Regions from separate parts of the Rhizobium sp. NXC24 genome, predicted to be linked through region 1. Evidence: predicted binding sites of a transcription regulator. Region 1 holds the regulator's gene; each other region holds the start of a gene.

Region 1 (3,658 bases):
TGAGCGGCGCTGGTGACGGGAGGCGATGGAATGAACATGATGACGGAAGCCGCGAGCGAAAAAGCACTGGCCAGGAAGATGATAACGATCCCCTACAAGATGATCGGTCAGGCCGTCTCGGTCCATTATGGCGAGAAGCGCGCGCTGTTCGACGTGGATCTGAACATCCGCGCCAACACTGTCACCGCGCTGATCGGTCCTTCCGGCTGCGGCAAGTCCACCTTCCTGCGTTGCCTCAACCGCATGAACGATACGATAGACACCTGCCGCGTCACCGGCAAAATCACGCTCGACGATCAGGATATCTACGACAACTCAATCGATGTCGTCGAGCTGCGTGCCCGCGTCGGCATGGTGTTTCAGAAGCCCAATCCGTTTCCGAAGTCGATCTACGAGAATGTGGCCTATGGTCCGCGTATCCATGGGCTGCATCGGTCCAAGAGCGATCTCGACCATATCGTCGAAACCAGTCTGCAGAAGGCCGGGCTGTGGGGCGAGGTGAAGGATCGGCTCTATGATGCCGGCACCAGCCTCTCTGGCGGTCAGCAGCAACGCCTCTGCATCGCCCGCGCCGTCGCGGTCAGTCCCGAGGTCATTCTCATGGACGAGCCGTGCTCCGCGCTCGATCCGATCGCCACCGCCAAAGTCGAGGAACTCATTCATGAGCTGCGGGAAAACTTCACGATCGTCATCGTGACGCATTCCATGCAGCAGGCAGCCCGCGTTTCGCAACGTACCGCAATGTTTCATCTCGGCCATCTGGTCGAGGAGAACGATACCGATAAGATGTTCACCAATCCCGATGATTACCGCACGCAGGATTACATCATGGGCCGTTTTGGCTGATGATGCTCCCCGCGCGGTTCCTTTCACATCTTTCACCTAGAGGATAAAAAAATGGTCTCAACACACATTCTCTCCGCTTACGACGAAGACCTGAAGTTCCTGACGCGCCGCATTTCCGAAATGGGCGGCCTGGCGGAGCAGATGGTCAGCGACAGCGTCCGCGCCCTGGTAAACGGCGATGCCAGCCTTGCGCAGAAGGTCATCTCCGATGACGTCATTCTCGACCACGCCGAGCGCGAAGTCGGCGACAAGGCGATCGTCACCATCGCCCGCCGTCAGCCGATGGCTGCGGACCTGCGTGAAATCATGGGCTCCATCCGCATCGCCGCCGATCTGGAGCGCGTCGGCGATCTCGGCAAGAACACCGCAAAGCGCGTCATCGCCGTGCAGGGCACCGGCGTTCCGCGTCGTCTCGCCCGCGGCATCGAACACCTCTCCGAACTGGCGCTCGTCCAGCTCAAGGAAGTGCTCGACGTCTACTCGACCCGTTTACCTGACAAGGCCGTGTCGATCCGCGAACGCGACGAGGAAATCGACGCCATGTACACCTCGCTCTTCCGCGAGATGCTGACCTACATGATGGAGGATCCGCGCAACATCACCACCTGCACGCATCTTCTTTTCTGCGCCAAGAACATCGAGCGCATCGGCGACCATGCCACGAACATCGCCGAGACGATCTATTACATGGCGACCGGTGCCCAGCCCGAAGGCGAGCGCCCGAAGGACGATACCGCCAACACCGTCGGTTCGGTAACGGAATAAAGTAGACACCAAGAGAAGGAGACCAGAGGCGCATGGTTCCGAGAGTTGCTGTTGTAGAAGACGAGGAAGCGCTAAGCGTTCTGCTGCGCTATAACCTCGAGGCCGAGGGCTTCGAGGTCGACACTATCCTGAGAGGCGACGAAGCTGAGCTGCGCCTCCAGGAGCGCATCCCCGATCTTCTGATCCTCGATTGGATGCTCCCCGGCGTGTCCGGCATCGAGCTCTGCCGTCGGCTGCGCATGCGGCCGGAGACGGAGCGCCTGCCGATCATCATGCTCACCGCTCGCGGCGAGGAAAGCGAGCGCGTGCGCGGCCTTTCCACCGGCGCGGACGACTATGTCGTCAAGCCGTTCTCGACGCCGGAACTGATGGCCCGCGTCAAGGCGATGTTGCGCCGAGCCCGCCCGGAGGTCCTGTCCACGGTACTGCGCTGCGGCGATATCGAACTGGACCGCGAAACCCATCGCGTCCACCGAAAGAGCCGTGAAGTGCGGTTGGGGCCGACGGAATTCCGCCTTCTGGAATTCCTGATGTCGTCCCCCGGCCGCGTCTTCTCTCGGTCTCAGTTGCTCGACGGCGTGTGGGGGCATGATATCTATGTCGACGAACGCACCGTCGACGTGCATGTCGGCCGCCTGCGCAAGGCGCTGAATTTCTCCAACATGCAGGACGTCATCCGCACCGTTCGCGGCGCGGGTTATTCCATGGAGGCCTGATGGGGGAGGCCTGATCGGGGCAACCCGATTGGCCATCCAACATAGCGGCGGAAACAGAAAACGGGCCTTTCGGCCCGTTTTTCCTTTGTCTGGTGTGGTTCAGTGCGCGGCCCGGCGCCGGTCATGCACCGGCTGGTAAGCCAGCCGCTGATGGTAGGTGCAGTACGGCGAAGAGTCCGGGCTGTCATTGCCGCAGAAGTGAAAATCTTCCTTCAGCGGGTCGCCGACCGGCCACTTGCAGGTGCGCTCCGTGAGCTCCGTCAGGCCGAGGCGGCGCGAGATCGGAACGACCACATTGGCGGCCGGACGATATTCGACTTCGCTGACCGTATCGATCTCGACCTCTTCCTTGAGCATCGTCGCACCCTGCTGGCGGGTAACCGTGCGGGTTGCAACGCGCGAGGCGTAATTCGGCGCGCGTGGGGCCGAGGTATTGCGCTTCGGCGCTCGAGCTGTGGTTGCCGCACCACCGGCCTTCGCTCGGCCCGGCAGGCTCAAGCGATGCACTTTGCCGATGACGGCATTACGGCTGACACCACCGAGCTGTGCCGCGATCTGGCTGGCGCTCAAACCTTCGGACCACAGCTTTTTCAGCTTCTCGACGCGTTCGTCTGTCCAATTCATGCCCTGTCTCCGCTATCGCGTTTCTGATGGCAGAATCCCTCACCATTGCCTCGAATTGGGTCGAGGCGTGAAACGCTTTAAAATTGTGGTGACTAGTTCCGCCGCATGCAGTCTAGTAATTGGTTTTTAACCTAGTGTGAGGCTGACTCCGTGACAAGAGTCGCGGGAATCTTGAGGAATCGATTTCGAGGTTTTCCCCAACTTGCTATACGTGAGTGGCATTTATGCAATATAAGTTGTCGAAGACATGCCATCCATCGAGAGGTGCTCTGCCGCACCTGCTAAATCGCCAGTTTTGTTGACATCGCAGTGCAAAACATCAATAGTGCCCATGCCGCCGCAAGGCGGCATTTTTGATTTTTCCGGGCCCGTTTCATTCGAAGGAAACGATTGGCCCTAAAGGTTGTGATTGAGGAGAATGCGCCATGGCTGAAACCGCGCCGCTTTATGACACCTATATGCGTGCTCCGCTGCGGTTCGAGCGAGGCGAGGGCGTGTGGCTGATCACGGAGACCGGCGAGCGTTATCTCGATTTCGCCGCGGGCGTCGCGGTGAATTCGCTTGGCCACGCCCATCCACATCTGGTTGCAGAGCTGAAGTCGCAGGCCGACAAGGTCTGGCACCTGTCCAACCTCTATGAGGTGCCAGGCCAGGAGAAGTTGTCGAAGCGCCTGACGGAGGCCACCTTCGCCGATAAGGTATTCTTC
Region 2 (3,658 bases), 840 kb from region 1:
GTGTATAGGGGATCAGGATGTGGCGGGCCACCTCCCATGTGGTCATGCCCATGCCGTAAGCGGATTCACGCAACATCGGCGGCACGGTGCTGAACACGTCGCGGGCAATCGCGGTGATGAACGGCAGGATCATGACAGCCAGCACGAGGCTTGCCGTCAACAGGCCGACGCCTGGGGCCGGCGGCTGGAACAGCAGGCCGATCAACGGCACCTGGCCGATCGTCATCATAAGGAAGGGCAGGATATAGTTCTGCATCAGCGGCACGAGAATGAACAGACCGACGATACCGTAGATAATGGAGGGCACACCGGCCAAAAGCTCGATGGCCGTGCTGATCGGACGTCGCAGGCTGCCGGGGCAAAGTTCCGTGAGGAAGATGGCAATGCCGATGCCGAGGGGAACGGCAATCAGCATGGCGATGAACGAACTCACCAGCGTACCGACCACGGCAGGCACTGCACCGTAAATATCGACGGGAGCGCTCCACTTTGTGCCAAAGAGGAACGATAAGCCGAAGGTCTGGAAGGTTGGCAAGGCATCGATGACAAGAACCACCAGGATTGCCAGCAGCAGAAGCACGACGAGAGTAGCCGAGCCAAGCGTCATAAAATAGAAAATCCGATCCTGCATCCGGAATTTTCTGGTGCTGGCGGTGGTATCTATAGCCTGGAAGGCAGCCGTCTGAGTCGCGTCAGCCATCGATTTCCCCTTGTCCGTGACGAAAGGCGGACAGGGCTATACCCTGTCCGCCGCAACTTCTCACCCAGCACAAATTACTTCGTGCCGAAGTCCTTCTGCCAGGACTTCTCGACAATCTCGACGACATTGTCCGGGACTGCCAGATAAGACAGGGCGGTCGCGTCCTTCTGACCGTTCTGATAGGACCACTTGAAGAACTTCAGGGCCTCTTCGTTCTTAGCGGCATCGGCCGGCTTCTTGTAGAGCATAACCCAGGTCGAAGCGGCAATCGGCCAGCTCTTTTCGCCCGGCTGATTGGTGATGATCAGGTTGAAGTTCTTGGCATGAGCCCAATCGGCGTTGGAAGCAGCAGCCTTGAATGTATCGAGGCTAGGCTCGACAACCTTGCCGGCAGCATTCTTCATCTTCGCGAAACCGATATGGTTGGCGACGACGTAAGAATATTCAACGTAAGAGATCGAACCAGCCGTCTGGTTGACAGTGGTGGAAACGCCTTCGGAACCCTTGGCGCCAAAGCCGACCGGCCATTCAACTGCCGTGTTCGAACCAACCTTTTCTTTCCACTCCGGCGAAACCTTCGACAGGAAATCGGTGAAGTTGAAGGTCGTGCCCGAGCTGTCGGCGCGATAAACGACGGAGATCGCGGTGGAAGGCAGCTTCACGTCGGGGTTCAGGGCCTTGATGGCTGCATCGTCCCACTTGGCGACCTTGCCGAGGAAGATGTCGGCCAGCGTCTTGCCGTCGAGAACGAGTTCGCCCGGCTTTACGCCTTCAACGTTATAGGAAACGACGATACCGCCGGAGATCATCGGGAACTGGGCAATGCCGTTCTTCTCGAGGTCAGCGTCGCTCATCGGCTTATCCGAAGCGCCGAATACGATCGTCTTGTCGAGGAGCTGCTTGATGCCGGCGCCCGAACCGACCGACTGGTAGTTGACGACGTTGTTCGTCGCAGCCTTATAGCCTTCAGCCCACTTGGACATAACCGGCGCGATAAAGCTCGAGCCGGCGCCCGTGATGTCGGCAGCCGAGGCCGACACGGACATAGCCGCGATGAAGCCTGCAGTCAGGCAAAGCGAACGAAATTTCTGATTCAACATGATTGAACTCACTTCCTCAAGTGATGAATGGATGGCGAGCAGGATCTGAGCACGGAACGTCCCCATCGGTTCGTAACCCCCACCTCAATCTCCTGGCGACAGTGATGGCTCTAATCTCGCAGTGTTTCAGTTTGATGACAGTTTGGTGAAAGGCCAGTGACACAACTTGCGGCAATGAAAACGGCTATTTGCGCTGGCCGGCTAACAAATGCCTGCGCGCGTCCGAACGGCGCTGGCCGTCCTGATTTGATTCGACCGGCTTTGCGGCGCCGTCAGAGACGGATCACATAATCCTTTCGGGTGGTTTCAATGACTTCCCACGTCCCCTTAAAGCCGGGTCTCAGAATCATGCGATCGCCGGCACGCAGGTGAAAAGCCTCGCCATTTTCGGCAGTTACCACCGAGTAGCCGGAAAGGATATGGAAATACTCCCACTCGTCATAGACGATTCGCCATTTTCCGGGCGTTGCCTCCCATATGCCCGCGTAGAGGCCGCCATCAGCTTCCTCGACATTCCAGGTGCGGAACTTTGGCGCCCCGGAAACGATGCGATCGTCGGCGGGAGCACCGGTTTCCGGCTCGACGCCTTCGGGGTCCAATCGTAAATACGTTGTCATAAATCTTCCGTCCCGATCTGGAAACGCTTCCGTGTCATGCCTTCGCCAGCGCCTGCTCAAGGTCGGCGATGATGTCCTTGACGTCCTCGATGCCGATCGACAGGCGCACCACATCCGGACCGGCGCCGGCTGCGATTTTCTGCTCGTCGGTGAGCTGCTTGTGCGTCGTCGAGGCAGGGTGGATGACCAGGGAGCGCGTGTCGCCGATATTGGCGAGATGGGAAAAGAGCTCCAGGCCTTCCACAAATCCCTTGCCCGCTTCATATCCGCCCTTCAACCCGAAAGTGAAGACGGAACCCGCCCCCTTGGGCGAATAGCGCTGTTGCAGCGGATGGTTCGGGTCGTCCTCAAGGCCGGCATAGTTCACCCAGGCCACCTTGTCCTGCCCTTTCAGCCAGCGGGCGACGGCGATCGCATTGTCGGAATGGCGCTGCATGCGCAGCGGCAACGTCTCGATGCCCGTAAGGATCAAGAAGGCATTGAAGGGGGAGATGGCAGGGCCGAGATCGCGCAGGCCGAGGACGCGGCAGGCGATGGCGAAAGCGAAATTGCCGAAGGTGGCGTGCAGCACGATGCCGTTATATTCCGGCCTCGGCGTCGACAGCATCGGATAATTGTCTGACGCGGACCAGTCGAAGGTGCCGCCATCGATGATCATGCCGCCCATGGAATTGCCGTGGCCGCCCATGAATTTGGTCAACGAATGGATGACGATGTCGGCGCCATGCTCCAACGGCCGGATGAGATAGGGGCTGGCCATTGTATTGTCGACGATCAGCGGCAGGCCGTGCCGGCGGGCAACGGCGGCGATCGCCTCGATGTCGACGAAGGTACCGCCGGGATTGGCGAGGCTTTCAATGAAGATGCCGCGGGTGCGGCTGTCGATCTGTGTCTCGAACGTGGCCGGATCGGCGGAGTCGGCCCAGCGCACATGCCAATCGAAATTCTGGAAGGAGTGGCCGAACTGATTGATCGAGCCACCGTAGAGCTGCCTGGCGGCGACGAAATTGTCGCCCGGCTGCATGATGGTGTGAAAGACGAGCATCTGAGCAGCATGACCAGAGGCGACGGCGAGGCCGGCCGTGCCGCCTTCGAGGGCTGCCACCCGTTCCTCGAGTACGGCCTGGGTCGGGTTCATGATACGCGTGTAAATATTGCCGAACTGCTGCAGCCCGAAGAGTGCGGCGGCGTGGTCCGCATCCTGAAAGACGAAGGAGGTCGTCTGATAGATCGGTGTCGCG
Region 3 (3,658 bases), 1.3 Mb from region 1:
AGATCCGCCTGCTGGTTGCTACGACTGTCGTCGAGGTCGGCGTCGATGTGCCGGATGCGACCATCATGGTGATCGAGCATGCCGAGCGTTTCGGCCTGGCGCAGTTGCACCAGTTGCGTGGGCGCGTCGGACGTGGCGACGAGGCATCCACCTGCATCCTGCTCTACAAGGGGCCACTCGGCGAAACCGGCCATGCGAGGCTCTCGATCATGCGCGACACGGAGGATGGGTTCCGAATTGCCGAGGAAGACCTGAAGCTGCGTGGCGAGGGTGAGTTGCTTGGCACGCGCCAGTCGGGCACGCCGGGCTTCCGCATCGCCAGCCTCGAAGCCCATGCCGATCTCTTGGAAATCGCTCGCAAGGACGCCGCCTATCTCATTGAGCGCGATCCGGAGCTGACGGGCGAGCGCGGCATGGCGGTGCGCACCCTGCTCTATCTTTTCCGCCGCGACGAGGCGATCCGGTTCCTTAGGGCGGGATAGGTGGATGGACGCGGCAATCGCGTCCATCCAGATCAAAAGGCCGTTACTTGGCCGACAGGCCGGGGATCGTCACCTGGAACACCTGGAACATGGTGTCGACATCGCCTCCGCCATCGCCCTTATAGGCCGCGCCAACCTGGAAACCGTCCTGGGTGAGGAAATCGTTGTCGTTGGCGACAAACAGGAAGTAGTCATCCGGCAGCTTCGGATCCTGCACGCTGACGAGCGACATGGCCTCCCACTTTTCGGAGAGGTTGTTCCGATCGTTCGGCGCGCCATTGTGGAGACCGAAACGAGCCAGATCGGCGCTATCGTTGATATCGATGAACTGGCTGACCGCAGCCGGCTTTACCGACGGATCGAGAACGCCCTTGGGAGCGAGCGCCGTGTCGGCATCGAATTTGCTGCCGGCAATATCCGTGGCCGCCGAGACATCGACGATGTTGATGCTGCGGTAAAGCGACTTATCGCCCTTCACACCGTAACCATTGCCGCTATCGCGAGCGAGCATCAGGAAGTTTGTCGGCGACAGGGCCACGATTTCGCTCTGGGCAGCGACGAGCGTCTTGCCCTTGTCGTCCTTAAAGACCGGCAGCGGCACGACATATTCATGCACGAGCTTCAGATGCGCCAGATCAGCGGCATCGTAGATCAGCGCGCGGGTGTTCTGTCGGGTCGAGCTGGAATCGCCGCCATCCTGGCGGGTTGCCGACTGCAGCACGGCAATCAGGAACTTACCGTCCGGGGTCATCGACATGCCCTCGAGGCCCTGGTTGTTCTGGCGGCCGCTCGTCGGATCCTTCGGATCGGGAGCCGTTTCGCCCGGCCCCGGATTGTTGGAAGCGAAGTTCACCGCGCCATTGCGCATCGGCAGCAGTGCAGCCGGCGGCTGGGTGGCAGACATCATTAGGCCCGTAGCGGAGAAGCGGTAGATATAGGGGCCATATTCATCGCTGATGAACATCGTGCCGTCGGACAGACGGGCGATGGCCTCGTTGTCGAGCGAGATCTTGCCGTTCGGCGCTTGAGGCAGCAGCGGCATGCTGCCTTCCGGATGGCGAGTGCCGTTAGCAGGGTCGAGACCGGTCGTATCGGCGCCCTTGTTGTCGGTGAGCAGTATGGTGTCGGCAAGCTTGGCGACGACGCCAGACTGTTCCTTGCCGGCCGGCGGTGTTGCGCCCGGAGCAACCGGCGTCAACTGGATATCGACGGTGTTGAGGCGCGGACGATAGTCGGTAGTGCCGACAGCATTATAGCCACGATCCGGCAGCAGCCACAGCGAACCCTTGTAGGAACCATCGGCATTGCGCACCCAGCTCTTGGTGTCGATGGACATGCCCGAACCGGAGCCGAAGGTCTCGCCGAACTTGTCGCGCTGATTGGCCGGGATGCGCCCGACGGCGACGCGGCCCTTGTTGACCAGCGTGACATTGCCGACGGTAACGGAATTATCGGCGAGGGCTGCGGCCGGCGCAGCAAAAACGAAAGTGGCGAGCGCTACGGAGAGCAGCGGCAAAGTCATTGAATGCACATTTTTCACGGCAATATCCTCCTGATGAAAAAGCCCTTTTGGCTGGAACGGCATTCACCTCCAGACCCGGCCTGAAGCCGCGTCGAACGATACGTCCGGCACTGAGCCCAGACATTCGACAATGAGATGCGCCCGATTGCCTTTCCGGCAGACGGTCTAAGACGGCAACATGATAAGGACATGACAACTCGCCCCAAACGCGTGGGCGATAGAGGGGGAGATCAGGAAATGGCTGGCTCTAAGACAAAGTCTTTGCGGGAACAGGCGCCGGCGGAGGCAGTTCCTTGCCGATCAGCTTTTCCCGATATTCCGGTGAGACCAATCCGCCGGAGATCAGCAGTTTGGCGCCGTCTTCCGGGCTCATGTCGAGAATGGTGATCTTTTCACGCGGAACGAAAACCAGAAAACCGGCTGTCGGCACCGGCGTCGGCGGTAGGAAAACGGCCACCATGTCATGCCCCATAGCGTTAAACTTGGAGGCGATTTCACCCTTGGCATCGGTCGAGATGAACACCATCGACCAGAGGCCGGGGCTCGGATATTCGATTAGGCCAACCTTCTTGAAAGACGTGCCCTGCTCTTTCAGCACGGTTTCGAAAATCTGCTTCACGCTCTTATAGATGGTTCGCACCAGCGGCACACGATGAACGATCGATTCGCCGAAACGGACGATGCTTTGGCCAATGAGGTTTTTGGCGAGGAAACCGACGATCGTGATGAAGATCATCGCGATCACCAAGCCGGTGCCAGGAACCGCGAAGTTCAGATAGCTTTCGGGATCATAGCGGGCCGGAATATAGGGCCTGACCCAGCTATCGGCCCAGTGGACCACAGACCAAGTGAGCCAGAGCGTAATGGCGATCGGCGCGCAGATAATCAGGCCCGCCAAGAAATTATTTCTGATCCGCGTTGCCACAGACACTTTGATGGGTTTTTCCGTCATTCGCCGTTCGAAAACTCCGTTCCGTCGCCACCGCTAACCGGCAAATTCCCCCACCATCTCCTCCGTAAAACGTGCCAGAAATCGGCGCGTCGCACAACCCGGCAGTCATGTCATCAATGGGAATCGGCGCCCCATTCACGACGACGTTATTTTAGGAAAAGAGCGGGGAATACGGCCTATTCTACCGTCACCGACTTGGCGAGATTGCGCGGCTGATCGACGTCCGTGCCCATAAAGACTGCCGTGTGATAGGCGAGCAGTTGGATCGGCAGCGAGAAGATGATCGGTGCGATGATTTCATCGACAACCGGCAGGGTGATCGTCGCCATTGTCGGCAAGGTGGAAGCCGCAGCCCCTGCCTCGTCGGTGATGAAGATGATGCGGCCGCCGCGGGCCGCCACCTCCTGCATGTTGGAGACGGTCTTGTCGAAGAAGCGGTCATAGGGCGCAATGACGATAACAGGCATGTTCTCGTCGATCAACGCGATCGGACCGTGCTTCAGCTCGCCGGCAGCATAGCCTTCGGCGTGGATGTAGGAGATTTCCTTGAGCTTCAGCGCGCCTTCCATGGCGAGCGGGAAGCTGGTGCCGCGTCCGAGATAAAGCACGTCGTTGAACTTTGAGATCTCACGGGCAAGGCTTTCCATCTGCGGCTGGATGATGTTCAGCACCCGGGCCATGATGCGCGGCATCTCAACGAGA
Region 4 (3,658 bases), on a different replicon from region 1:
GTACATGTTGATCCGCTGAATGCCGGATCCTTGAAAAGCCAGTACGTCATCGTTGAATGTGCCGAAGGTCGCGGACGAGCGGCGACAATGGCCCCACGCTGCTCATCTGTAAATTGTTCACAGCTGCGGCCTGCGACATCCTTACCAGCGCCCGCCTTCACCAGCGCAAGCTTCGGGCTCATGAATTGCGGCACAGCCTTCTAGCTGACGGTTCGAGCTCTTTATGCTCGAGGCCCTGAATTGCATCAAGGAAAAAAGAACTGGTCCACTGCAGTCACCAGCCAAAACGAGAGTGTCGAAATAATCGCCGCAGCCGGCAGGGTAACGACCCAGGCGACGACAATGTTGCCCGCCAAACCCCATCGTACCGCCGAAACGCGCTTCGCCGCGCCGCCGCCGATGATGGCGCCGGTGATGGTGTGGGTGGTCGAAACGGGAATGCCGAGCCAAGTGGCGCCGAAGAGCGTCAAAGCGCCGCCCGTTTCGGCGCAGAAACCTTGCATCGGGTTCAGCTTAGTGATCTTCGAGCCCATCGTATGAACGATGCGCCAGCCGCCCAACAGGGTACCAAGGGCCATTGCTGCTTGGCATGAAAGCACCACCCAGAGCGGCACATGAAAGCTGCCGCCGAGATAGCCCTGCGAATAGAGAAGTGCGGCGATAATGCCCATGGTCTTCTGTGCATCATTGCCGCCGTGACCAAGCGAATAAAGTGACGCCGACACGAATTGCAGGAAGCGAAACGATCGATCGACCGCGAACGGTGTCTGCCGAATGAACGTCCAGGTCACCGCCAGGATAAGGAACAACGCCAGGAGGAAGCCAATCATCGGCGACATGACGATCGCGACAGCGGTCTTGATAAGACCACTCCAGACAATCGAGCTCAGTCCGGTTTTGGCAAGGCCTGCCCCGACCAAGCCGCCGACAAGGGCGTGGGAGGAGCTGGAGGGGATGCCGAATATCCAAGTGACGACATTCCAGACGATGGCGCCAACCAAGGCGGCAAAAATCACCTGCGGTGTGACGATCGCCGGATCGATGATGCCTGTGCCGAGCGTCTCCGCCACATGGAGCCCAAAAAACAGGAAGGCGATGAAATTGAAGAAGGCGGCCCAGAAGACTGCATATTGTGGCCTCAGAACCCGCGTCGATACGATTGTCGCAATCGAATTGGCCGCGTCATGCAGGCCATTGAGAAAATCGAACAGCAAGGCAACAGCGATCAGGCCGACGAGCAGGGGAAAAGCGAGCGCTGCATCCATCAGACATTCTCGATCACGATGCCGCTGATTTCGTTGGCGACATCCTCGAAACGATCGACCACCTTTTCCAGCTCGCCGTAGATCTCACTGCCGATCATGTACGCCATCGGATTGTTGGCCCCGTGCCGACGAAACAGATCTTTGAGCCCCTGTTCGTGCAGTTCGTCGGACCGACCTTCCACCCGCGTGACCTGCTCGACGATTGCCGACAGTCGCGGTGCGTTGGCGTTGATGCGATCAAGCAACGGGATTGCCTCGGCAATAAGATTGGCCGCCTCGACGACCGTCTTGCCCATTTCCTGCATGCCCGGATCAAAGCTGCTCTGTTCGAAGAGGCGGATGGTCTTCACCGTCTTATGCATCATGTCGATCGCATCATCCATGGATTGAATGAGGTCCTTGATGTCTCCACGATCGAAAGGCGTGATGAAGCTTCGCCGCACGGCCTGCATGACTTCGCGCGTGATATTATCCGCCTCATCCTCCAATCGGACGATAGTTTCGCATTGATGCTCGATCTCTTTCCCCGAGAGTAGCATGTCCAGGGCTTGTGCGGCTGCGACGCTTGTCTTGGAATGTTGTTCAAAGAGTGCAAAAAACTGGTCTTCACGTGGCATCAACCTTCGAAACCAACCAAGCATGAGCACCTCTCGATTGCCTAATCCTCGGGCGATAGACGACGACAGCCGCCATCAGGGATAGCAGTGTTCTAAACGCTATCTCTTGGAGCTGATACTGGCGAATTTCGGTTTATGACAGATTTATGAAAATGCGGGAGGTGCACGTGACATCGAGATTGCTCGATGTGATGGCCGGAATGCACCTTCGTATTCACGGGTTACGTGGCAGGTGCCACCAATGAGCGTCTTGGCGCCTTCCCGTCATCAACGCCGTGCGCCAAACTAAGTCATGGCGGCACGCATCAGCGGAGCACAAGCCGCGGGCGATAGTCGGACCTTCGCGAAGGCCTTACCGGGTTGCGACGATCGAGGTGCTCGTATCGTAGGGTTCGCGTAGGGAGGCCGGGTCGCCTCTCTGTAAATTCAAACCTTGAATTTCCCGAGCGATGGTCGGATCCCTGCGCGATCGGCTGCCATGTCGACTGGGCGGACCGCGCGCCAGATCTAAGAAGGGGCCGACGGGCGGCGCCCCGCACGATGCATATCAGCACATCAAAAACTTCTATCAAACCCTTCGGGTCAGCGCTAACATGCGCTTTGGGTGGTTCAAAAGGGCATGGAATACAGGCCTATCGAAAAGTACCGGTACGGCTTAGCGACACTTTTGGTGCGGCGCCCACACCTCCGTTGCCATGCGAAGGCCGCCCATTGGTGGAGCGACGTTCTCGAAAATTATGCCGATGCTATCAGAGTTCGAGATAGGCTGCGCGCGGAGGGAGACGATAGCAAGCTGATCGCAGAATACGAAGAACTCTGCCATGAGCTTGAGGATGAGCTTGAAGGCTATTTCACAGCTGCTGGCTGACAACCAAGTCCTTCAGCGAGCCCTAGGCTCTGCCAGGAACCAGGATATTGCTCCAGCGAGGATAGAAATTTCTGTGCTGAGCAGTACAAATATTTCTTCAGCATGCTAGAGAGGTCATTGCGATCATTTCTGTCTCAGGTGAGCAGCTATCATATCGCGATTGGCATTGTGTATCAGCAGCGTCTCGTAAAAGACTCTCAGAACGCTTTCCGCCAACTCCGTGTCCAAGTGTTGCATACGAAGGAGAGTCACTTTTCGCTCCTGCCGTGAGACCTGTTCCTCACTTTCGGCGATATGGCGATTTACGACATCTAGGTCGGCTTCAGTGAATATCATTTGCTTTCTCCCTGAGCTCAATGTCCCTGGGAAGTTGCCCTACGCGGAAGCGCTCCCATGCGCTCCGACGGAACCCAGTTTAGAGATCGCCGTTCGGTAGTGGGAGGAAACGAAGATGACACTACAATGGTGGACGCTGCCAGTGACAATCGAAACGCGCCGGATCGGCCAATATCTTACCATAGACAGTGCGGAAAGAGCAGTAGAATACATGTTGGAGGAGTGGCCGGGAAACCAAACCGGCAAATTCTTTGACCAGGCGAGACAAGCACTCATTGATGCACATGATCGCAAAATCTCTGCCGACGAAGCGCGGCGGGCGTTCTTGGCTGCAGCCGAAGAAGCCGGAATACCGTTCTTTAACCAATGCTGATGCGACAGAAAGGTGCGTAAGTTATGACGTGTTGCCGACCTGCCCAACATCGTCGCCCCGCTGGGGAACTGACCTGAACTCAAGACCGGCACGGGGACCATCGAGCCGCGAGAATCCTTCTTTGCACTTGTCCAGCGCCATCCGTACCATCAATGATTGGCAGAAGCCGAGCTCCGCCATATCCATCGGAGCGGCATAA

What was found. The regulator PhoB, encoded in region 1, activates phosphate uptake and scavenging genes when phosphate is short. The targets are predictions, from matches to a motif close to TGTCATNNANCTGTCAT.
Region 2: pstS (phosphate ABC transporter substrate-binding protein PstS) is a predicted target of PhoB. The motif match lies at 1,935-1,951, and genes of this name have one in related genera.
Region 3: NXC24_RS09455 (esterase-like activity of phytase family protein) is a predicted target of PhoB. The motif match lies at 2,183-2,199, and genes of this name have one in related genera.
Region 4: NXC24_RS21045 (DUF47 family protein) is a predicted target of PhoB. The motif match lies at 2,018-2,034, and genes of this name have one in related genera.

The regions. Positions count from the first base shown of each region.
Region 1 is NZ_CP024311.1:569,461-573,118, forward strand. It holds gene pstA (phosphate ABC transporter permease PstA) at 1-16, shown strand, start outside; gene pstB (phosphate ABC transporter ATP-binding protein PstB) at 31-846, shown strand; gene phoU (phosphate signaling complex protein PhoU) at 898-1,611, shown strand; gene phoB (phosphate regulon transcriptional regulator PhoB) at 1,644-2,327, shown strand; gene NXC24_RS02855 (GcrA family cell cycle regulator) at 2,427-2,951, opposite strand; gene NXC24_RS02860 (aspartate aminotransferase family protein) at 3,377-3,658, shown strand, end outside.
Region 2 is NZ_CP024311.1:1,412,813-1,416,470, reverse strand. It holds gene pstC (phosphate ABC transporter permease subunit PstC) at 1-700, opposite strand, end outside; gene pstS (phosphate ABC transporter substrate-binding protein PstS) at 775-1,746, opposite strand; gene NXC24_RS07045 (cupin domain-containing protein) at 2,073-2,417, opposite strand; gene NXC24_RS07040 (O-acetylhomoserine aminocarboxypropyltransferase) at 2,452-3,658, opposite strand, start outside.
Region 3 is NZ_CP024311.1:1,916,821-1,920,478, reverse strand. It holds gene recG (ATP-dependent DNA helicase RecG) at 1-482, shown strand, start outside; gene NXC24_RS09455 (esterase-like activity of phytase family protein) at 526-2,004, opposite strand; gene NXC24_RS09450 (DUF502 domain-containing protein) at 2,252-2,956, opposite strand; gene glmS (glutamine--fructose-6-phosphate transaminase (isomerizing)) at 3,133-3,658, opposite strand, start outside.
Region 4 is NZ_CP024312.1:147,717-151,374, forward strand. It holds gene NXC24_RS21040 (inorganic phosphate transporter) at 246-1,265, opposite strand; gene NXC24_RS21045 (DUF47 family protein) at 1,265-1,906, opposite strand; gene NXC24_RS21060 (DUF982 domain-containing protein) at 3,202-3,459, shown strand.